Regions from separate parts of the Cellulomonas sp. S1-8 genome, predicted to be linked through region 2. Evidence: predicted binding sites of a transcription regulator. Region 2 holds the regulator's gene; each other region holds the start of a gene.

Region 1 (7,835 bases), 1.8 Mb from region 2:
CCCACAGCACCGCGACCAGCGGGCCTCCCCGCTCCACCAGGGCCATGATCGCCCGGTCGGTGACCTGCTCCCAGCCCTTCCCGCGGTGCGACGCGGGCGCACCGGGACGCACCGTGAGCACGCGGTTGAGCATCATGACGCCCTGGTCGGCCCACGGGGTCAGGTCCCCGGACGTGGGCCGCGGCACCCCGACGTCCTCGACGAGCTCGCGGAAGATGTTGTCCAGGGAGCGGGGCAGGGGCCGCACGTCCGCCTGCACCGAGAACGACAGGCCCATCGGGTGCCCCGGCGTGGGGTAGGGGTCCTGGCCGACGACGAGCACGCGGACGTCGGCGAGCGGGCGGTGGAACGCCCGCAGGATCGCGTCGGATGCGGGCAGGTACTGCCGACCGGCGGCCACCTCCTCCCGCAGGAACTGCCCGGCGGCGCGCAGCGCGCCCTCCGCGGGCGCCAGGGCGCGCGCCCAGTCCGGCGCGACGAGCGAGTCCAGGGGAGCGGTCACGTCGTCGGAGGCTACCCGCGCCAGGGGTGGCGCGGCACGGGTCCGGACGGATCCAGGTGTCCCCCGCGCGCGCGAATGACACCCGTGTGGTTCGCCCCGTACGATGCCGGGCGGAGCCAGACGACGCACGACGCGCGAGGAGGAGGAGCCATGGACGGCACGGCCACCCACATGGTCGCGGACGACCTGCGCGACGACGAGCGCGGCACCGACGGCCTGAGCGAGCGTGACCAGCAGGTCCTCGCCTTCGAGCGCCAGTGGTGGAAGTACGCGGGCGCCAAGGAGCAGGCGGTGCGCGAGCTGTTCGACATGTCGGCCACGCGCTACTACCAGCTCCTCAACGCCCTCATCGACGACCCGGCGGCGCTCGCGGCCGACCCCATGCTCGTCAAGCGGCTCCGCCGGATGCGGTCGTCCCGCCAGCGGGCCCGCACCGCACGCCGCCTGGGCGCCGAGGCCTGAGCCCGCCGTGCGCGTCGCGTCCACGTCAGCCCGGGCCCGACACCCGGCCGCAGGCGGGGCTCACCCGGCCCGGCGCCGCGAGCAGCTAGCCTTGCGGCCGTGAGCAAGGGCGACTACCCCTACCCCGAGGACGAGTTCGACGCGATCGCACCCGACGCGCCGACCGGAGTCCACCGTGCACCCCGGTCCGCGTGGAGCCGGTGGTGGCCGTTCGTCGTCGTGCTCGTCGTCGTGCCGGTGCTCGCGTACGGCGCCGTGGCGTACCTCTCCCGCACCGGTGACCTCCCGCTGCCGGGGGGCTCGTCGCAGGAGCAGACCGCCGACGCCGGCGACGGTGCCACCGAGGGCGAGGGCGACGCCGCTGCCGAGGGTGAGGGTGAGGGCGCGACCGAGGGCGAGGGCACCGTCGAGGAGCCGCCGCCGCCGGCACCGGAGCCCGTGCTCACGACGCCGGTCGCCGTGCTCAACGGCGCGCGCGTGTCCGGGCTCGCCGGACGTGTCGCGGACGAGCTCACCGCCGCCGGGTTCACCGACGTGTCGCCGGACAACGCGACCGACGACCTCCCCGCCACGTCGACCGTCTACGTGGCGTCGGAGGACCTGCGCCCCACGGCCGAGCTCGTCGCCGCCACCGTGAACGTCCCGACGATCGAGGTGTCGCCGGAGCGCGCGGGCACCGGGATCGCCGTCGTCCTCGTCACCGACCCGGACGCCTGACCCCCGTCGAGCCCGGGCCGGGCCTGCCGGCCCGACCACCTGCGCAGACCCTGGTCGCGCGACCACGTCCGCCACTAGGCTCCACGCACCGGGGCGACGGCGGAGCGACCCGGTCCCCAGGACCTCGAGGAGCGCGGCATGGCTCAGGGCACGGTCAAGTGGTTCAACGCGGAGAAGGGCTACGGCTTCATCACCCCCGACGGTGGTGGCCAGGACCTGTTCGTGCACTTCAGCGCCATCCAGGTCGACGGCTACCGCTCCCTGGAGGAGGGTCAGGCCGTCGAGTTCGAGGTCGGCCAGGGCACCAAGGGTCCGCAGGCCGAGACGGTCCGACCCGCCTGACGCCTCCCGCCGGCTCCGCCTGACGCGTCCCGACGGGCCGGCGGGCGGTCGGGACGCGTGGCGGCGTCAGCTCGTCGCGTCCAACGCGTCGATCGCGAGCAGCACGCACGCCGCGCTCCACCCGAGCGGCGCGACGGCCGCGGGTGCGCCGTCCGCGAGGAGCTTCTCCGGGATCGCCCCGGACGGCGTGCGGTGCGCCCCCACGACGTCGAGCCAGCGCATGGCCGTGCCCGCGTCGCCCTGCTCGGCCGCGACCCACGCGTACAGCGTCGTCTGCGGCGTCCACGACACGCCGTCGCGCCGCCAGCCGCCCCCGGGCGCCAGCCCTGCGGCCGGTCGCAGCATCGACGGCACCGAGGCGAGCCACGCCGCGACGCCGCCGTGCGGTGCCTGTGACCAGAACGGCGCGAGCACGAACGCGCTCGCGGCGTCCGGCACCGTGCGCGTCGCGTACCGGCCGTACCCGGTGGGCCCGAAGGCGTCGACGACCGCCTGCCGTGCGTCGGCCGCGCCCGCCGCGACCGTCGCCGCCCGCTCGGGGCGTCCCGCGGCGTCGAGCACGACGGCCGCCTGCTCCAGCCCCGCGACGAGCGGCGCCGCCGTCCCGAGCGTCACCTCGGACTCGGGGACCTCCCAGTAGTCCGGCGACGCAGGCGGCAGCCCGGCCGCGACGAGCCGCAGCGCGCGGTCGGCGGACCGCTCCACGAGGGGCGCGAGGCGCTGCGCGACCTCGACCCGCCGGGCGTCGTCCACCTCGGCGAGGACCAGGCCCGCCGCCCACATCGACCAGCCCGTCCCGTCGGTCTGCAGGCCACGGTCGTCGGGCGGGCCGGACCCGTCGGGCAGGTAGCGCGCCTCGAACGAGCCGTCGGGCTCCTGCACCCGCGCCAGGAAGTCCAGGACGGCGAGGGCGTCGTCGACGTGCCCCGTGCGCGCGAGCGCGACGGCGACGAACGCGGAGTCCCGCGGCCAGACGTAGCGCCACTTCGCCGACCAGCCGGCGACGACGACGCCGTCGGCCACCGTCAGGGAGTGCAGGTCCAGCAGGGCGGAGCGGGCGAGCTCCTCGTGCGGGCCGCCCGCACCCGGGACGTCGCCGGCGGCGAGCCAGGCGCGCTGCTCCGCGGCCGCGGCGGCTGCGGCCCGCGGGCCCAGGGCGGCGGTCGTCGTGGGCGTCGCGCCGACCGCCTCGGCGAGGACTGCCGCCGCCGGGTCCGGCACGCGGGTCCCGGGCAGGTAGACCGCCAGGGCCGCGGCGGGGACCTCGGCGCGGGCGCCGTCGGGCAGCACCGACACCGCCTGCTGGTACAGCGGGATCTGCGCGTGGGCCGTGTCGGACGTCACGCCGACGCCGGTCCCCACGCCGCCGGCGGCACCCGAGCCGGTGGGGTCGGTGCGTCCGGCGGCCGGCGCCGGCGGCGTGCCCGCGGCCGCGCCGACGGCCAGCAGCAGGGTCGCGACCAGCACGAGGGTGCCGCGGGCGCGGGTGCGCGGGACGCGGCTCACGACGGCGGCGTCGGGCACACCGGCACCCTAGGGCTTCGCGCACGGCGTAGGGGAGGACCCGTCTGCTGCTTGCACTCTCAGGGGTCGAGTGCTAACCATTGACTTAGCACTCTCCGGTGGAGAGTGACAGCATCAACCCGGCCGTCAGGTGAGGGTCGTCGCGCGCGGGACGTGAGCGTGCGCGGCGGTCCGTCCGTCGCGGGCACCGACCGGCCACCCACGAACCGGAAGAAGGATCACAGCCCCATGGCCAAGATCATCGCCTTCGACGAGGAGGCCCGGCGGAGCATGGAGCGCGGGCTCAACGTCCTCGCCGACACCGTCAAGGTCACACTCGGCCCGAAGGGCCGTAACGTCGTGCTCGACAAGAAGTGGGGCGCGCCGACGATCACCAACGACGGCGTGTCCATCGCCAAGGAGATCGACCTCGAGGACCCGTTCGAGCGCATCGGCGCCGAGCTGGTCAAGGAGGTCGCCAAGAAGACGGACGACGTCGCCGGTGACGGCACGACCACCGCCACCGTCCTGGCCCAGGCACTCGTGCGCGAGGGTCTGCGCAACGTCGCCGCCGGCGCGAACCCGATCGCCCTGAAGAAGGGCATCGAGAAGGCCGTCGAGGCCGTCACGGCCGAGCTCCTGGCGCAGGCCAAGGAGATCGAGACGAAGGAGGAGATCGCCGCCACGGCCGCCATCTCCGCCGGCGACCAGGCGATCGGCGACCTGATCGCCGAGGCGCTCGACAAGGTCGGCAAGGAAGGCGTCATCACCGTCGAGGAGTCCAACGCGCTCGGTCTCGAGCTCGAGCTCACCGAGGGCATGCGCTTCGACAAGGGCTTCCTGTCGGCGTACTTCGTGACGGACCCGGAGCGCCAGGAGGCGGTCCTCGAGGACGCCTACGTCCTGCTCGTCGAGTCCAAGGTCTCGAACGTCAAGGACCTGCTGCCGCTGCTGGAGAAGGTCATCCAGGCCGGCAAGCCGCTGCTCATCGTGGCCGAGGACGTCGAGTCCGAGGCGCTGGCGACGCTCGTCGTCAACCGCATCCGCGGCATCTTCAAGTCTATCGCCGTCAAGGCGCCGGGCTTCGGCGACCGCCGCAAGGCGATGCTGCAGGACATGGCCGTCCTCACCGGTGGCCAGGTCGTCTCCGAGACCGTCGGTCTCAAGCTCGACCAGGTCGGCCTCGAGGTCCTCGGCACGGCGCGCAAGATCGTCGTGACGAAGGACGAGACCACCATCGTCGAGGGTGGCGGCGAGGCCGGGCAGATCGCCGGTCGCGTCAACCAGATCCGCGCCGAGATCGACAACTCGGACTCGGACTACGACCGCGAGAAGCTCCAGGAGCGCCTCGCCAAGCTCGCCGGTGGCGTCGCCGTCATCAAGGCGGGCGCGGCGACCGAGGTCGAGCTCAAGGAGCGCAAGCACCGCATCGAGGACGCCGTTCGCAACGCGAAGGCGGCCGTCGAGGAGGGCATCGTCGCCGGTGGCGGCGTCGCGCTCATCCAGGCGGGCAAGATCGCGTTCGAGAAGCTCCAGCTCGAGGGCGAGGAGGCGACCGGCGCCAACATCGTGCGGCTCGCGATCGAGGCCCCGCTCAAGCAGATCGCCATCAACGCCGGCCTCGAGGGCGGCGTCGTGGCGGAGAAGGTCCGCAACCTCCCCGCCGGGCACGGCCTCAACGCCGCGACCAGCGTGTACGAGGACCTGCTGGCCGCGGGCGTCAACGACCCGGTGAAGGTCACGCGCTCGGCGCTGCAGAACGCTGCGTCGATCGCCGCCCTGTTCCTCACCACGGAGGCCGTCGTGGCCGACAAGCCCGAGAAGTCGGCTCCGGCCGGCGGTGGCGGCGGCGACGACTTCGGCGGCGGTTTCTGATCCGCTAGCAGTCGCAGCACGAACGGACCGACGGCCGGTCACCCCGCAGGGGGTGGCCGGCCGTCGGCGTCCTCACCCGGGGTGAAAGGCTTCGTCGTCCTGTTCCCGGCGTCGCGCCCCCGGTAGCGTCCGCCGGACCGACGACGTCAAGGGGGACGTGATGCGTGCACGCACGACGAGGACGATCAGCCGCACGGCAGCAGCGGTGGCCACCGCCGGCATGGTGGCGGTGATGATCGCCGGGGCGCCGGCGTCCGCGCAGGTCACACCCGAGCCCGGCCCCACGATCGGTCCGATCCTGCCCGGGCCGACCCTCGGGTGGCGCGTCGCGCTGCGGGACACGTGGACGTCGCCCACCTGGGCGCAGCGCGCCGGCCGGACGACCGTCACGGTGCACCTCGACTGCGGGGGCGCGATCGGCATCCGGCTGCCGCAGTACTACGTCAAGGTCGTCGCGGAGGGCCGGATCGAGCCCGCGGTCATGCCGCGTCCGGTGCCCTGCGGCGTGACCCACACCTTCACGGGCAACCAGCCCGCCGGCAAGTACCACCTGTTCCTGGCGAAGGCGACGTCCGACGCCGCGACCCTGGTCGGCAAGGCCGCGGTGCAGACGCCCTGACCGCGGGTCAGCGCGGCGGGACGTCCGTCGCGGGCGGTGCGCCCGGGGCCGGGGGCGGCTCGTACGGCGGCACGGGGGGCGCCGTGTCGTACGGGGACGGCGCGGGCGTCGGGTGCTCGGGCGTGCCGTACGCGGGTGCGCCGTAGGCAGGCGCGCCGTACGCGGGCGCGGCCGGTGCGCCGTACCCGTAGCTGTCGTAGGCGGGGGCGCCGTAGCCGGGTGCGCTGCCGTCGTACGGCATGCCCGTCAGCTGCGCGAGCCGGGCCTCCGCCTCCCGGACGCGGCGCTCGATCGGCCACTCCATGAACACGAACATGATGACGAAGACCAGGTTCGCCACCGGGACCAGGACGAGCAGGCCGTGCCACAGCGTCCACCCGGCCTTCTTGGCGACGCGCATGTACATGTAGACGGCGAAGGCGATGAACGCGATGTACAGCATCACCGCGATGGTGACGCCGATGGCCTCGCCGACGCCGTTGGACGTGGACGACGAGTAGGGGCTGAGCAGCATGGGTCCTCGATCGGTGGGTGCGGTGGTCAACGCGTCTGACGGTACGACGCGAGGAAGTTGCCCATGCGCTCGACGGCCTCGCCCAGGACGCGTGCCTCGGGGAGGGTCACGATGCGCAGGTGGTCGGGCGTCGGCCAGTTGAACCCGGTGCCCTGCACCAGCAGGATCTGCTCGCTGACCAGCAGGTCGTAGACGAGCTGGGAGTCGTCGACGATGCCGAACAGCTCGGTGTCCAGGCGGGGGAACAGGTACAGCGCACCGTCGGGCTTCACGCACGAGACGCCGGGGATCGAGTTGAGGCCCTCCCAGGCGACCTGCCGCTGCTCGTGCAGCCGCCCGCCGGGGGCGATGAGCGCGTCGATGGACTGCACGCCGCCGAGGGCGGCCTGGATCGCGTGCTGCGCGGGCACGTTGGGGCACAGCCGCGTCGACGCGAGCAGCGTCATCCCCTCGAGGAAGCCCTTCGCGTGCGCCTGCGGACCGGTCATGACGACCCACCCCGCGCGGTACCCGGCGACGCGGTACGTCTTGGACAGCCCGTTGAACGTCAGGCACAGCATGTCCGGGGCGACGCTCGCCATGGGGATGTGCAGCGCGCCGTCGTACAGGATCCGGTCGTAGATCTCGTCGGCGAGGATCAGCAGGCTGTGCTCGCGGGCGATGTCGGCGATCTGCTCCAGCACCTCGCGCCGGTACACCGCGCCCGTCGGGTTGTTGGGGTTGATGACGACGATCGCCTTGGTCCGCGGCGTGATCTGCTCGCGGATGTGCTCGATGTCCGGCTCCCAGCCGTTCGACTCGTCGCACCGGTAGTGCACCGGCTTGCCGTCGGACAGGCTCGTCATGGCCGTCCACAGCGGGTAGTCGGGGGAGGGGATGAGGACCTCGTCGCCCTCGTCGAGCAGCGCCTGCAGCGTCATGGTGATGAGCTCGGAGACGCCGTTGCCGAGGTACACGTCGTCGACGTCGAACAGCGGGAACCCGGCGACCGTCTCGTAGCGCGTGACGATCGCGCGGCGCGCGGGCAGGATGCCGCGCGACTCGGTGTACCCGTGCGCGTGCGGCACGGCGGCGATGACGTCGGCGACGATCTGGTGCGGGGCGTCGAACCCGAACGCGGCGGGGTTGCCCGTGTTGAGCTTGAGGACCCGTCGGCCCTCGGCCTCCATGCGTGCAGCCTCGTCCAGGGCCTTGCCACGGATCTCGTAGAGCACTCCCTTGAGCTTGGCGGACTGGTCGAGCGGGCGCAGCGGCATGGTCGGAGCGTATCGCCGCGCACCCGCCGGGCGGTGCGGCCATTT
Region 2 (7,835 bases):
AGCCCGGTGGGTGCCTGCGACGGAGGAAGCACCATGGCCCGGTACGTCAAGGACTTCAGCGAGGGTGACAAGGACCAGAAGGACCTGCTCGGCGGGAAGGGCGCCAACCTCGCCGAGATGACCCGGCTGGGCCTGCCCGTCCCCCCGGGGTTCACGATCACCACGGAGGCGTGCCGCGCCTACATGCGCACCGGCGAGCTGCCGCCGGAGCTGCGGGTCGAGGTCACCATGGCGGTGCGGCACCTCGAGGACGAGCTGGGCCGCCGCCTGGGGGACTTCCACGACCCGCTCCTGGTGTCGGTGCGCTCGGGCGCGAAGTTCTCGATGCCCGGGATGATGGAGACGGTCCTCAACGTCGGCCTCAACGACGCGTCCGTGCAGGGCCTGGCGGAGCTCTCGGGCGACGAGCGCTTCGCGTGGGACTCCTACCGCCGCCTCATCCAGATGTTCGGCCGCACGGTCCTCGACATCGACGCGGACCTGTTCGCCGACGCGCTCGACAAGGCGAAGGCCGCACGCGGGGTGTCCGCGGACGTCGACCTCGACGCCACCGACCTGCACGCCCTGGTCGACACGTACAAGCAGATCGTGCGCGACGGGTCGGGCCGCGAGTTCCCGCAGCACCCGCGCGAGCAGCTCGACCTGGCGATCGTCGCGGTCCTCGAGTCCTGGGGCACCGACCGCGCCCGGCTGTACCGCCGCAAGGAGCGCATCCCCGACGACCTGGGCACGGCGGTCAACGTGTGCTCGATGGTCTTCGGCAACCTGGGGCCGACGTCGGGCACCGGCGTCGCCTTCACGCGCGACCCCGCGTCGGGCCGCACGGGCGACTACGGCGACTACCTGGTCAACGCGCAGGGCGAGGACGTGGTCGCCGGCATCCGCAACACGCTGTCCCTCGCGGACCTCGAGGAGGTCGACCCGGCGGCGTCCGCGGAGCTGCGCCAGGCGATGCGCCGCCTCGAGACCCACTACCGCGACCTGTGCGACATCGAGTTCACGATCGAGCGCGGCAAGCTGTGGATGCTGCAGACGCGCGTCGGCAAGCGCACCGCGCCCGCGGCGTTCCGCATCGCGTGCCAGCTGGTCGACGAGCACCTCATCACGATGGACGAGGCGCTGTCCCGGGTCACCGGCGCCCAGCTCTCGCAGCTGCAGTTCCCGCAGTTCGCCGCCGACGGCGCGGACCGTGTGCTGCTGACGAAGGCGATGCCCGCGTCCCCCGGCGCCGCGGTCGGCATGGCCGTGTTCGACTCCGCGACGGCCGAGCAGTGGGCCACCGAGGGCAAGGACGTCGTCCTGGTGCGTCGCGAGACCAACCCCGACGACCTCGGCGGCATGATCGCCGCCGTGGGTGTCCTCACCGCCCGCGGCGGCAAGACGTCGCACGCGGCGGTCGTCGCGCGCGGCATGGGCCGCACGTGCGTCGTCGGCGCCGAGGAGCTCACCGTCGACGCCACGGCGCGCACCATGGTCACCCGCAGCGGGCACACCGTCACCGAGGGCGAGGTCATCGCGATCGACGGCACCAGCGGCGAGGTCTTCCTCGGCGACGTGCCCGTCGTCCCCTCCCCCGTGCAGCGGTACCTCGAGGACGGTCTGGACGTCGCGCTCGACGAGGCCCCGGACGAGGAGACGCGCGACCTGGTGCGGGCGGTCGACCGGATCCTGGAGCACGCCGACGCGACCCGCCGGCTGCGCGTGCACGCCAACGCCGACACGGCCGAGGACGCCACCCGCGCCCGCAGCCTGGGCGCGGAGGGCATCGGCCTGTGCCGCACGGAGCACATGTTCCTCGGCGAGCGGCGCGTGCTCGTCGAGCGTGTGGTGCTCGCGACGGACGACGACGAGCGGCAGGAGGCGCTGGACGCGCTGCTGCCGCTGCAGCGGCAGGACTTCACGGACCTGCTCGAGGCGATGGACGGGCTGCCGACGACCATCCGGCTCATCGACCCGCCGCTGCACGAGTTCCTGCCCGACCTCACGGAGCTGTCCGTGAAGGTCGCGCTGGCCGCCGAGCGGGGCCGCGTCGACGAGCGTGAGGTCACGCTGCTCACCGCGGTGCGCCGCATGCACGAGGCCAACCCGATGCTGGGCCTGCGTGGGGTGCGCCTGGGGCTCGTCGTGCCCGGCCTGTTCGACCTGCAGATCCGCGCGGTCGCCGAGGCGGTCGCGGCCCGGCTGGCCGACGGCGGCCACCCGCACGCGGAGATCATGGTCCCGCTGGTGGCCTCGGTGCAGGAGCTGCGCCTGGTCCGCGACCGCGCGACGACGATCATGGCCGAGGTGAGCACCGAGCAGGGCGTGACGGTGGACCTGCCGGTCGGCTGCATGATCGAGCTGCCGCGCGCGGCGCTCACGGCGGACCGGCTCGCCACGCAGGCGCAGTTCTTCTCCTTCGGCACCAACGACCTCACGCAGACGACGTGGGGCTTCAGCCGCGACGACGTCGAGGGCGCGTTCTTCTCGCAGTACGCCGCCAACGGGGTGCTCTCGGTGTCACCGTTCGAGACGATCGACGTCACGGGCGTCGGGTCGCTCGTGCGGACCGCCGTCGAGCTGGGTCGCACGACCCGCCCCGACCTCACGCTCGGCGTGTGCGGCGAGCACGGCGGCGACCCGGAGTCCATCCGGTTCTTCGACGCCGTCGGGCTGGACTACGTGTCCTGCTCCCCGTTCCGCGTCCCGATCGCCCGGCTCGAGGCGGGACGTGCGGCCGTCGAGCACGTGGGCAGCGACTCCCGCTGACCCCCGGACCCGTGGGGCCGGCGGCGCACCACTCCCCGTCACGCGCCGCCGACCCCGCGTCCGGGTCCGGGCCGTCAGCCCCAGCGGCCGAGGCGGTCCGCGAGCATCGCGAGCGCGACCGGCCCGGCGGTCGAGGTGCGCAGCACGTGCGGGCCGAGGCGGCAGACGACCGCGCCGGCACCGGTGAGGTCGTCGACCTCGCGGTCGCTGATGCCGCCCTCGGGGCCGACGACGACGAGCACGTCACCGGCGGCCGGCAGCGCGACCTCGTGCAGCGGGGTCGTCGCCGACTCGTGCAGGACGACGGCGACGCCGCCCGCCGCCACGGCCGCGGTGACCCGCGCCACCAGACCCCGGTCGTCGAGCGGCTCGTCGACGGCCGGCATGCGCGCGCGTCGCGACTGCTTGGTCGCCGTCCGCACGGTGCCGATCCACCGCGCGCGACTCTTCTGCGCACGCTCGCCGCGCCAGATGACGACGGACCGCTCGGCCTGCCAGGGCACGACCACGTCGACCCCGACCTCCGTCGCGGCCTCGATCGCCATCTCGTCGCGGTCGCCCTTGGCGAGCGCCTGCACGAGCACCAGGCGCGGGGCGGGCTCCGGCTCGACGACGACCTCGTCGACGTCGATGTGCACGCCCTCGGCCCCCGCGGCGCGCACGCGGCCGACGACGCGGACGCCGGCGCAGTCGACCACGTCGACGCGCTCCCCCGGCCCACGACGCTGCACGACGCCCGCGTGCCGGCCCTCCTGGCCGCCCAGCAGGTACTCCCCGCCCGCCCGGACGTCGTCGAGCAGCCCGGGCTCGACGACGAAGACGGGTGCGCTCACCGGCCGGAGAGCTTGTCGCGCAGCTTCGCGAACATGCCCGGGTTGGCGGCCGCGAGCCGCGCCTCCGGACGCTCCTCGCCGCGCAGCACGGCGAGCCGGCGCAGCAGCTCGGCCTGCTCCTCGTCGGCGGGCGTCGGCACCTGCACCTCGACGTGGACGTGCAGGTCACCGCGGCCACCGACGTGCAGGTGGCCGATGCCGAGCCCCCGCAGCGTGATGACCTGCCCGGGCTGGGTGCCGGGCCGCAGGTCGACCTCCTGCGGGCCGTCGAGCGTCTCCATCGCCAGGACCGTGCCCAGCGCGGCCGCGGTCATCGGCACCTGGAGCGTCGCGTGCAGGTCGTCACCGCGACGCACGAAGATCTCGTGCTTGCGCTCGCGCACCTCCAGGTACACGTCGCCCGGCGGACCGCCGGCCGGACCGACCTCGCCCTGGCCGGTCAGCTTGATGCGCGTCCCGGTGTCGACACCCGCGGGGACGTCGACGGACAGCGTGCGACGCGACCGCACGCGGCCCTCGCCCGCGCACTCGGTGCACGGCTCGGGGATCACGGTGCCGAAGCCGTGGCAGGCGGCGCACGGCTGGGTCGTCATGACCTGCCCGAGGAACGAGCGCGCGACCCGCTGCACCGACCCGCGGCCCCCGCAGACCTCGCAGGTGCGCGGCGACGTGCCGGGCCGGCAGCAGGTGCCGCCGCACGTGGGGCAGAGCACGGCCGTGTCGACCTGCACGTCGCGGTGCACCCCGAAGGCCGCCTCCGCGAGGTCGAGGTCGAGCCGCACGAGCGCGTCCTGCCCGCGTCGGGCACGCGGCACGGGGCCGCGCGGCGCACCACCCCCGGCGGCGCCGAAGAACGTCTCGAAGATGTCCTGGAATCCGAAGCCGCCGCCCATGCCGCCACCCGGCGACGCGGGGTCCGCACCCATGTCGTAGGCGCGCCGCTTCTCGGTGTTGCCCAGGACGTCGTAGGCGCGCGAGACGTCCTTGAAGCGGTCCTCCGTCCCGGGGTCGGTGCCCGCGACGTCCGGGTGCAGCTCGCGGGCCAGCCGCCGGTAGGCCTTCTTGATCTGCTCGGGGGTCGCGTCCCTCGGGACGCCGAGGATCTCGTAGTAGTCGGTCACGTGGCGAGCTGCTCGCTTCCTGCTCGTGCGGGGCGTGGTCGGGCCGTCGCGTGGCGCGCCGGTCGGCGCGCGGGGGCGGCCGCTCAGCCCGCGAGGATCCGGGTGAGGTAACGGGCGACGGCGCGGACCGCCGCCATGGTCTGGGGGTAGTCCATGCGCAACGGGCCGACCGACCCGAGCACGGCGACCGAGGAGCCCTCGCCGCCGTACCCGCTGGTGACGATGCTCGTCTCGGCGAGGCCCTCGTGCTGGTGCTCGCGGCCGATGCGCACCGCGACGCCGGCCGAGTCCTCGGCCATCTCCGACAGGAGGCGCAGCAGGACCACCTGCTCCTCCAGCGCCTCGAGCACCGGCCCGATGGTGTGCGGGAAGTCCGCGCCGCCGCTGCGCGCCAGGTGGGACGCACCGGCGATGACGACGCGTTCCTCGCGCTCCTGCGCCAGCGTCTCCGCGACGACCGCGACGACGGACCGGGCGAGGTCCTCGCCGCCGGGCGCGAACTCGACCGCGAGCGCGTCGAGGACCGCCGACAGCTCGGCGAGCCGCAGGCCGGCCGCGGCGACGTTGAGCCGCACGCGTAGCCGTGCGACGACCTGGTCGTCGAGGTCCGCCGTCAGCTCGAGCGTGCGCTGCTCGACGCGTCCGGTGGTCGTGATGATCACGACCAGCAGGTGACGCGCACCGACCGGCACGAGCTCGACGTGCCGCAGCGCGGAGCGCCGCAGCGACGGGTACTGCACGACGGCCACCTGGTGGGTGAGCTGCGCGAGCAGCCGCACGGCCCGGTCGATGACGTCGTCGAGGTCGACGGCCTCCTCGAGCAGCGTGCCGATGGCGCGCTTCTCGGCGGCCGATAGCGGACGGACACCGGTGAGCCGGTCGACGAACTCCCGGTAGCCGGCCTCGGTCGGCACCCGGCCGGCCGACGTGTGCGGCTGGACGATGAGCCCGGCCTCCTCGAGGGCGGCCATGTCGTTGCGGATGGTGGCGGGCGACACCCCGAGCGCGTGACGCTCGGTGAGGGCGCGCGAGCCGACGGGCTCACGCGTGGCGACGTAGTCCTCGACGATCGCGCGCAGCACGTCCAGCCGACGGTCCTCGCTCATGCCGCTCCCTCCGTCCCCGGTCGCTCGTCTGCCCGCGCACGGGCCGTGCAGTGCCTGTGGCACGGTCCCGGCGTAGCACTCGCCCGGACCGAGTGCCAATTCTACGCGGTCGCACCGGCAGAGGGCAGGCGTCACCGGGACCGGGGCGCGAGCGGGGCGCGAGCCGTCCGCGAGCGGGGCCGGGCCGCGCGTCGTCGGGCGCGTCGCCGGGACGACCTCCTAGAGTGCCTGCGTGAGAGACGACCGCTACGGCTCGGACGTGCTGTCGGGCGGCCGTGACGCCCCCCGCCCCGCCCACCACCGCCCCGCGCGCACGTCGCGCGACCAGCCCGCCGAGCGCGGCCTGGTCGTCGAGGACGTCGAGACGGGCTGGGTCGGCGCGGTCGTGCGGGTCGAGAAGTCCGGCGGCCAGCACGTGGTCGTGCTCGAGGACCGCGGTGGTCGGACGCGCACGTTCCGGCTCGGCCCGGGGTTCTGGGTCGACGGCGAGCCCGTCGTCCTGACCGCGCCCGTGACGACCCGCGCGCCCACCCGCCCGACGCGCACCGCGTCCGGCTCGGTGGCCGTGCCCGACGCACCGGCCCGCGTCGCGCGCGGCTCGCGCATCTGGGTCGAGGGCAAGCACGACGCGGAGCTCGTGGAGAAGGTGTGGGGCGACGACCTGCGTGTCGAGGGTGTCGTCGTCGAGCTGCTCGACGGCGTCGACCACCTGGCCGACGCGCTGCGCGACTTCTCCCCCACGGCCGACCGGCGCGTCGGGGTGCTCGTCGACCACCTCGTGCCCGGGTCGAAGGAGAGCCGACTGGCCGCCGAGGCCCTGCGCACGGTGCCCGCCGGGACGGTGGTCGTGCTGGGTCACCCGTACGTCGACGTGTGGCAGGCGGTGCGGCCCGAGCGGGTGGGTCTGGCGGCGTGGCCGACGATCGAGCGGGGCACGGAGTGGAAGCGGGGCATCCTGCGCGAGCTCGGCTGGCCCGCGCAGGACCAGGCCGACGTCGCCCGCGCCTGGCAGCGCATCCTGCGGTCGGTGCGCTCGTACGCCGACCTGGAGCCGAGCCTGCTGGGCCGCGTCGAGGAGCTCATCGACTTCGTCACGGCCTGAGCCCCGGGCGCGGCGAGGCCCGTCCGGCGTCGGCCGGACGGGCCCCGCTGCGTCGGGGCGGGATGTCAGGCCGCGACCTGGCCCCCGGTGAGGCGGCGGTACGCGTACACCGTGAGGAGCGCACCGACGGGCAGCGACACGAGCACGCCGATGCCGCACACCGCGGTGCCGATCCAGCTCACCACGGCGACGAGCAGGTACACCAGCACGCCGGTGCCCAGGTCACGCGTCTGCAGCGCGACGGACGTGCGGATCGCCTCGATGGCGCCCTCGTTGCGGTCGACGATCGCGGCGACCGCGTAGAACACGAAGAAGCCCGCGGCGACGAACGCGACCTGCCCGAGGAACGGGATGAAGTTGAGCACGAACCCGGCGACGGCGTAGAGCAGGCCGAGGACGACGAGCTGCGACATGTGCGAGGTGTCGAACAGGTCGCCGACGCCGATCTGGTGGCCGGCCGCGACCTTCAGCGCGGCCTTGATGAAGGCGGCGCTGAACAGCACGAGCAGCAGCAGCATCACCGCGATGTACAGGCCGATGCCGATCGACGCGCCGACGCCTGCCGCGGCACCCGCCACGCCGTCCGACCCGCCGCCGAGCGCGGCGACACCGCCGACCAGGCCGATCCCGACGATCGCGACGACGGCGATGACGGCGAACCACGCGAGGCCGCCGAGCACGAACGCCACCCAGTGCTGCCCGAACTTGGAGAACGCCCACGAGAAGCCTGCGCCGATGTCGACGGGGCCGGACTGCGGGCCGTAGGCGCCGGGCGGCGGCTGGGCGCCGGGCTGGCCGTACGGCGACGCGGGGGGCGGGTAGGCCCCGGGCGCGGCACCGCCCGGCGTCCCGTAGGCGGGCGGCGGCGAGTACGCCCCACCGGGGGGCGGGGTGGGCGCGCCGGGCTGCTGCGGCGCGGGCGGCG
Region 3 (7,835 bases), 2.0 Mb from region 2:
GGCAGGTGTACATCGACGGCGCCAACCTCAACGCGCTCGTCGGGCTGGCCCGCCCGGGTGAGCTGGGGGGCGACGTCTCGCACCTCAACCTGCACAAGACGTTCTGCATCCCGCACGGCGGCGGCGGCCCGGGCGTCGGGCCCGTCGCGGTCGCGGCGCACCTCGCGCCGTACCTGCCGGGCGACCCGACGCCGGGTGCGCGGCCGCCGAGGGCTGGGACGCCGGGGGCTGGGACGCCGGGTGCGACCGGTCCGGTCGTCCCCCCGGTCTCGGCCGCGCCCTGGGGCTCCGCCGGCATCCTGCCGATCTCGTGGGCGTACGTCGCGCTCATGGGTCCCGACGGGCTGCGGCGCGCGACCGAGACGGCCGTGCTGGCTGCGAACTACCTGGCCACGCGCCTGCGCGAGCACTTCCCCGTGCTCTACGCGGGGCCCGGCGGCCTGGTCGCGCACGAGTGCATCCTCGACCTGCGCCCCCTGACCAAGGCCACCGGCGTCACGGCCGAGGACGTCGCCAAGCGCCTCATGGACTACGGCTTCCACGCGCCGACCCTGTCGTTCCCGGTCGCCGGGACGCTCATGGTGGAGCCCACCGAGAGCGAGGACCTCGCCGAGCTCGACCGGTTCGTCGACGCGCTCGTCGCGATCCGCGCCGAGATCACCGACGTCGCCGACGGCCGCTGGCCGCTGGAGAGCTCGCCGCTGCGCCAGGCCCCGCACACCGCGGCGTCCGTCAGCGCCGACGTGTGGGAGCACCCCTACGGCCGCGAGCAGGCCGCGTTCGGCGTCCCGTCGCTGCGGGCCGGCAAGTACTGGCCGCCGGTGCGCCGCATCGACGGTGCGCGCGGCGACCGTCACCTCGTCTGCTCGTGCCCGCCCGTCGAGGCGTACGCGGACGACGTCCGATGACGCCCGCCGACCCCACCGCGCCCGACCGCACCGCGCCCGACCCCACGCAGGGAGCCCCGATGCCCGACCGCCTCTCCCCCCTGCACGACGAGCACGTCGCCCTCGGCGCCGCGCTGACGCCGTTCGCGGGGTGGCAGATGCCCCTGCGGTACACCTCCGACCTGGCCGAGCACACGGCCGTCCGCACCGCGGCCGGCCTGTTCGACCTGTCGCACATGGGTGAGATCGAGGTCACCGGCCCCGACGCGGCCGCGTTCCTGGACCGCGCGCTGGTCGGCAACCTCACGGCGCTGCGGGTGCTCGGCGCGCGGTACACGATGATCGTCGACGAGCACGGCGGGGTCGTCGACGACCTCGTCGTCTACCGCACGGGCGAGCACGTGTACCTCGTCGTCGCGAACGCCTCCAACCACGAGGTCGTCCTGGCGGAGCTGCGTGAGCGTGCCGATCGCGCCCGGCTCGACGTCGGGCTCGACGCAGCGGTGGCCGACCGCTCCGCCGCCACCGCGCTCGTCGCGGTGCAGGGGCCGCACGCGCTCGCGGTCGTCGAGGCGCTGCCCGGCCTGACGGCCGACCCGGACGGGCCCGCCGACGTGACGCCCGCGACGCTGAAGTACTACGCGTGCCTGCCGCTGCGGTTCGACGGCGCCCCCGTGCTCGTCGCCCGCACGGGGTACACGGGTGAGGACGGCTTCGAGTTCTTCGTCGACGCCGCGGGGGCGCCGGCGCTGTGGCGTGCGCTGCTCGCCGCGGGTGCCGGCCACGGGCTCGTCCCGGCGGGGCTGTCCGCGCGCGACTCCCTGCGCCTCGAGGCCGGCATGCCGCTGTACGGCAACGAGCTCGACCGCACCACGACGCCGCACGACGCCGGCCTGGGCCGGGTCGTCAAGCTCGACAAGGTCGACGCCGACGGGGTGCCGGTGCCGTTCGTCGGCCGCGACGCGCTCGCGGCGCGTGCGCAGTCCGCGTCCGCGCGCGTCCTCGTCGGTCTGCAGGGTCTCGGGCGGCGTGCGGCCCGGCACGGGTACGACGTCGTCGCGTCGACCCAGCCCGACGCGCCCGTCGTCGGGACCGTGACGTCGGGGGCTCCCTCGCCGACGCTCGGCTACCCCGTGGCGATGGCGTACGTGACGCCCGAGGTCGGCGCCGAGGGTCAGGAGCTGGCCGTCGACGTCCGCGGGCGCCGCGAACCCGTGCGCGTCGTGCCCCTTCCCTTCTACCGTCGTCCTCGGTGACGGTCGCTGCGTCGCAGCACCGCCACCTCGACCTCCCCGTACGACCCGACCCGACAGGAGCACCGATGGCTGCCGAGCTGCCGACGACGTTGCAGTACACCGCCGAGCACGAGTGGATCGACGCGGGGTCGCCCGTGACGGTGGGCATCACCGCGGTCGCCGCGGACGCACTGGGTGACATCGTGTTCGTCGAGCTGCCCGCTGCGGGCTCCGACGTCGCTGCGGGGGCCGTGATCGGCGAGATCGAGTCGACCAAGTCCGTCTCCGAGCTGTTCTCCCCCGTGACGGGGACCGTCGTCGAGGTCAACCAGGCAGTCGTCGACGACCCGTCCCTGGTCAACACGGACCCTTACGGCGAGGGCTGGCTGCTGCGCGTCGACGTGACGTCCACGGGTCCGCTGCTGACGGCCGAGGAGTACGGGGCTGTGAACCCTTGAGCCGAACGGGTAGGTGGTGACACCCACGGGGTGAGCCGTTCGGGTGAGAGGTTGGACAACTGTCCATACGTCCGAGTGCTTGCCCCGAACGGGTGACATGGCGCACAGTGCTAGGAGGACGGCGTTCGCCCCGGGACGTATCAGGGGGCTTCGGGCGTCGTCTTGTCAGGTGCAGCGATCGGCACCGCGGGGGGGAACTCACGGTGATTCAGAGAAGTCGGCAAAAGTCGCGTCATAGCGACCGGGTACGGCGCTCTCATCCGGTACGCAGCCCACGCGGAGCCGGAGAGTCCGGCCCCGCCGCCCCACCGGAGGACATCATGAGCATGCTGGACACGAGCGTGAACCCGCACACCATGGGGACCCACTCGCTCACCCGTCGCGAGCGGGTCGTGCTGGCCGAGCTGGCCGAGGACGTGACGCTCGAGGAGATCGCGACCCGGCTGTTCGTCACGCGCAACACCGTGAAGTCCCAGGTGCGCAGCGTCTACCGCAAGATCGGCGTGTCCACCCGCGCCGAGGCGGTCGCCTGGGCCGAGGCCCACGGGATCCGCTGACCCCACGCCGCCCCGGAGGGGCGGGAGGGATCCCTCCGTGCTGCACCCAGCCCGCACGTCCCGTTCGGCCGGTCCTCCCCGGCCGTGCGTGCGACGTGCCCGGCCGCGCCACGATGTCGTGACCCGGCTGTGACACATGGCTGGCAGACTCGTCGCATGACCCCTGTGCTCGTCGTGGCCGCTGCCGTGGTCGACGACCTCGACGACCCTCGCCTGCTGCTCGCGGCCCGCCGCGCCTACCCGGCGAGCCTGGCCGGCCGCTGGGAGTTCCCCGGCGGCAAGGTCGAGGAAGGCGAGACACCCGAGGCTGCGCTGCACCGCGAGATCCGCGAGGAGCTCGGCGTCCGTGTGGGCCTCGGCGTGGAGCTGCTCGGTCCGGACGACGGTGTCTGGCGGATCTCCGAGCAGTACGTCCTGCGGCTGTGGTTCGCCGAGGTGCTCGACGGCGAGCCCGAGCCCCTCGACGAGCACGACGAGCTGCGGTGGCTGCCCGACGGCCAGTGGTTCGACGTGCCCTGGCTCGACGCCGACGTGCGGGTCGTCGAGGGCATCACGCAGTTCGTCGCGTCCTTCCCCTCGAGCGGCCGCAGCGCGATCGGCCGCACCGCCTGAGCGCTGCACGGCCCGTCAGCGGCCCGTGCGCGACCCGTTCGCCTGCAGCGAACGAGGCCGCGCGACCACTTGGCACTCCCCGAGGGAGAGTGCTAATTCTTGACGTGTAGCCACCCGGCGGAGGCTCCCGCCGGGGTACCACGGGACCCGGGAGGTCCGGGCCCGACGTCGAGGAGGTGAGGGCATGGCTACCCGTTTCGACCCGTTCCAGGAGATGGACCGCGTGCTCGCGCAGGTCCTGGCGTCGGACCGCGCCGCGGCCACCATGCCGCTGGACCTGTACCGCGACGGCGACCACTACGTCCTGCACGTCGACCTGCCGGGCGCGGACCCGGGCACGATCGACGTCGGCGTGGACGACCGCACCCTGACGATCCGCGCCGAGCGCACCGCCCGCACGGACCACGACGTGCAGTGGCTCGCCAAGGAGCGCCCCGTCGGCACCTACGCCCGGCAGCTGACCGTCGGCCGCGGCCTGGCGCTCGACAGGATCAGCGCGACCTACGCCGACGGCGTGCTGACGCTGACTGTCCCGGTGGCCGAGGAGGCCAAGCCGCGCCGCATCGAGGTCCAGCACGGCGCCTCGCCGACGTCCATCGCGGCGTCCGCCACCGCCGGCTGACCACCACCCCGGGCTGGATTGCTCTCTCACCCCCCCAGCGGGGTGCGCCCGACCCCCCACGGCCGTGAGAGAGCAATCCAGTTCTGCGCCCCACCCCCTCCACCCCGGTGAGAGAGCAATTCAGATCGTCCCGCGCCGACCCCGACAGCCCGTGAGAGAGCAATCCAGCCCGTCCCGCACCGACCCCAACAGCCCGTGAGAGAGCAATCCAGCCCGTCCCGCGCCGACCCCAACAGCCCGTGAGAGAGCAATCCAGATCGTCGCTCGCGGCGGGTCGCGTCAGGACCGGGCGGCGAGGGTCGTCGTGAGGCGGGCGAGGGCGTCGGTGAGGATCTCGCGCGACGTCGCCAGATTGAGCCGGACGTGCCCGTCGCCGCCGGCGCCGAAGGTCGGGCCCGAGTTGACGGCGAGCCGTCCCTGGTGGAGCAGGATGCGCGCCGGGTCGGTGCCCGCCGCGGCGACGGCCGGGGTCTCGCGGACGTCGAGCCACGCGAAGTACGTCGCCGCGGGCCGGGTCCAGCGCGCCGACGGGAGCTGCTCGGCGAGGGTCGCGGCAGCGAGGTCGCCGTTGCTGCGGATGGCCCCGCGCACGTCGTCGAGCCAGGCGTCCCCGTGCTGGTAGGCGGCCTGGTGCGCGATCGACGCGACGTGGCTGACGCCGTGACCCACGATCTCGGGCAGGCGGGCCAGGTCGTCGGCCGCCGGGCCCGGCACGGCCAGCGCGGCCTTGAGCCCGGCGAGGTTGAACGCCTTCGAGGCCGAGTGCAGCGCGATGGCATCGGGGATGACCGTCGTCGTGGGGACGAACGGCTCGTCGCCGACGGTGAGCGGTGCGTGGATCTCGTCGGCGACGACGCGCACGCCGTGTCGCGTCGCGAGCTCGCCGACCGCCCGCAGCTCGTCCCGGGTGTGCAGGGTGCCCGTCGGGTTGTGCGGGTGGCACAGCAGGTAGACGGACGCGTCCGCGAACGCCCGGTCGAGGGCGTCGAGGTCGAGCCGCCCCTCCGTCGTCAGGGGGGCGGTGACGACCTGCCGCCCCGCGTGCTCGACGAACGCCCGGAACGGCGGGTACACCGGCGGGTTGATGACGACGCGGTCGCCCGGCGACGACAGCACGCCCAGCACCTCGACGATCCCGAGCATGACGTCGGGGAGCATCCGGGTGCGGTCCACGGGCACGTCCCAGCCGTGCTGCCGAGCGGCGAACCCGGCGAAGGCCTCGGCGTAAGCCGTGCCGAGGCGGCTCGTCGGGCCGGCCTCGTACCCGGTGTCGCCGGCGAGCATCGCCCCCGTGACGGCGGTGACGACCGCGTCGAGCGGCGCGGCGTCCATCTCCGCGACGAACGCGGGGAGCACGTCGTCGGGGTACGTGTGCCACTTCAGCGAGGTGCGCCGACGCATCTCGGCGACGGTCACGTCGAAGGGAGATCCCATGCACCGCAGGGTAGGCGAGCCCGCTCGGGGCTGGAACGACCTCTCGCGCCCGGGGGTGGGTGGGGGTGGGGCTGGATCGACCTCTCGCGCCCCTGGTGGGGTGGCCCCTCTGGGGTGAGAGGTCGATCCAGCCCTTCCTGCGTCAGAGCGTGGCGCGGACCGTGCGGGTCGCGGCGACCAGGTGCTCGAGGGAGGGGTCGACCTCCTCGTAGCGGCGGGTCTTGAGGCCGCAGTCCGGGTTGACCCAGAGCTGGTCGACGTCGATGGTGCGGACCGCCTCGGCCAGCAGCTCGGTGACCTCGGCCTGCGACGGGACGCGCGGCGAGTGGATGTCGTAGACGCCCGGGCCGACGGCCCGCGGGTAACCGGCCGCGGCGATGTCGCCGAGGATCTCCATCTTCGAGCGGGCCGCCTCGATGCTGGTCACGTCGGCGTCGAGGCCGTCGATCGCCTCCATGATCTCGCCGAACTCCGAGTAGCACAGGTGCGTGTGGATCTGCGTGTCCGCACGCACGCCGGCCGTCGACAGGCGGAAGGAGCGCACCGACCAGTCGAGGTACGCGGCGTGGTCCTTCTCGCGCAGCGGCAGCAGCTCGCGGATCGCGGGCTCGTCGACCTGGACGATGGCGATGCCCGCGGCCTCGAGGTCGGCGATCTCGTCGCGCAGCGCGAGGGCCACCTGATTCGCGGTGTCGCCGAGCGGCTGGTCGTCGCGCACGAACGACCACGCGAGGATCGTCACCGGGCCCGTGAGCATGCCCTTCATCAGCTTCTGCGTGAGCGACTGGGCGTACTGCGCCCAGGCGACCGTGATGGGCGCGGGCCGCGACACGTCGCCCCACAGGATCGACGGGCGCGTGCAGCGCGAGCCGTACGACTGCACCCAGCCGTTCTGCGTGACCGCGAACCCGTCGAGGTTCTCGGCGAAGTACTGGACCATGTCGTTACGCTCGGGCTCGCCGTGCACCAGGACGTCGAGGCCGATCCGCTCCTGCAGCTCGACGACGCGGCGGATCTCCGCCTTCATCTCGTCCTCGTACTGCTCCGCCGTGAGCTCGCCCTTGCCGAAGGCGGCGCGCGCCTTGCGGATCTCCGGGGTCTGCGGGAACGACCCGATGGTCGTCGTCGGCAGCGCGGGGAGGTTCAGGCGTGCGGCCTGGGCCGCCTTGCGCTCGGCGAAGGGGCCGCGACGGAACTGCTCGTCCGTCAGCGCGGCCGCGCGCTCGCGGACCTCGGGGCGCACGACGCCCGGCGCGGTGGCGCGGCTGCGCACGGCGTCCGACGCCGCGAGCAGCTGGGAGTGGATCGCCTCGCGGCCCTCGGTCAGGCCCTCGGCGAGGGTCGCGACCTCGCGGACCTTCTCGTCGGCGAACGCGAGCCACTGCACCAGGGTGCGGTCGAGCGCGGGCTCGTCGTCGAGGGTGTGCGGGACGTGGAACAGCGACGTCGACGTGCCCACGGTGACGGCCGCGGCGCCGAGCGTCTCGAGCTGCTCGAGGACCGCGAGCTTCGCGTCGAGGTCCGCGCGCCAGATGTTGTGGCCGTCGATCACGCCGCCGACGACCGTCTTGTTCGCCAGGCCCGGGACGGAGACCGTCGGGGCGTCGCCGCGGACCAGGTCGAGCGCGAGGCCCTCGACGTCGGTGGCCGCGAGGGCCGGCAGGGCGGCACCCAGGTCGCCGTACGGCGCAGCGAGCAGGATCGCGGGCCGCTGCGGGCGCGCGAGCTCGGTGGCCAGGACGCGGTAGGCGCGCGTCGCGGCGTCGGCCAGGACCTCGGCCGAGACTCCGACGGAGTCGGAGACGAGCGCCGGCTCGTCGATCTGCACCCAGGTGGCACCGGCCGCCGCGAGCTCGGTGAGCAGGCGCGCGTACACGGGGAGGATGTCGTCGAGGCGGTCGATCGGCGAGAAGCCGGGCGGGGAGTCCTCGGTCGCCTTGGCGAGCGCGAGGTACGTCACGGGGCCGACGACGACGGGCCGCGTGAGGACGCCGTCGGCGAGGGCCTCGGTGAACTCGGCGACGGGACGG

The links. The regulator HrcA, encoded in region 2, represses chaperone genes, less so after heat shock. The targets are predictions, from matches to a motif close to TTNGCACTCGNNNNNNNCGAGTGCNAA.
Region 1: groL (chaperonin GroEL) is a predicted target of HrcA. The motif match lies at 3,598-3,624, and genes of this name have one in related genera.
Region 3: OKX07_RS00605 (Hsp20/alpha crystallin family protein) is a predicted target of HrcA. The motif match lies at 3,819-3,845, and genes of this name have one in related genera.

Annotation. Positions count from the first base shown of each region.
Region 1 covers NZ_CP110806.1:822,796-830,630, forward strand. The annotation lists gene OKX07_RS03780 (uracil-DNA glycosylase) at 1-502, opposite strand, end outside; gene OKX07_RS03785 (DUF3263 domain-containing protein) at 653-964, shown strand; gene OKX07_RS03790 (LytR C-terminal domain-containing protein) at 1,064-1,681, shown strand; gene OKX07_RS03795 (cold-shock protein) at 1,820-2,023, shown strand; gene OKX07_RS03800 (glycoside hydrolase family 15) at 2,090-3,547, opposite strand; gene groL (chaperonin GroEL) at 3,776-5,401, shown strand; gene OKX07_RS03810 (hypothetical protein) at 5,562-6,020, shown strand; gene OKX07_RS03815 (hypothetical protein) at 6,028-6,534, opposite strand; gene OKX07_RS03820 (pyridoxal phosphate-dependent aminotransferase) at 6,561-7,790, opposite strand.
Region 2 covers NZ_CP110806.1:2,640,524-2,648,358, forward strand. The annotation lists gene ppdK (pyruvate, phosphate dikinase) at 34-2,748, shown strand; gene OKX07_RS11885 (16S rRNA (uracil(1498)-N(3))-methyltransferase) at 2,823-3,581, opposite strand; gene dnaJ (molecular chaperone DnaJ) at 3,578-4,702, opposite strand; gene hrcA (heat-inducible transcriptional repressor HrcA) at 4,786-5,808, opposite strand; gene OKX07_RS11900 (DUF3097 domain-containing protein) at 6,041-6,910, shown strand; gene OKX07_RS11905 (hypothetical protein) at 6,976-7,835, opposite strand, start outside.
Region 3 covers NZ_CP110806.1:133,208-141,042, forward strand. The annotation lists gene gcvP (aminomethyl-transferring glycine dehydrogenase) at 1-908, shown strand, start outside; gene gcvT (glycine cleavage system aminomethyltransferase GcvT) at 968-2,143, shown strand; gene gcvH (glycine cleavage system protein GcvH) at 2,209-2,580, shown strand; gene OKX07_RS00595 (helix-turn-helix domain-containing protein) at 2,901-3,137, shown strand; gene OKX07_RS00600 ((deoxy)nucleoside triphosphate pyrophosphohydrolase) at 3,294-3,749, shown strand; gene OKX07_RS00605 (Hsp20/alpha crystallin family protein) at 3,934-4,371, shown strand; gene OKX07_RS00610 (MalY/PatB family protein) at 4,651-5,805, opposite strand; gene metE (5-methyltetrahydropteroyltriglutamate--homocysteine S-methyltransferase) at 5,948-7,835, opposite strand, start outside.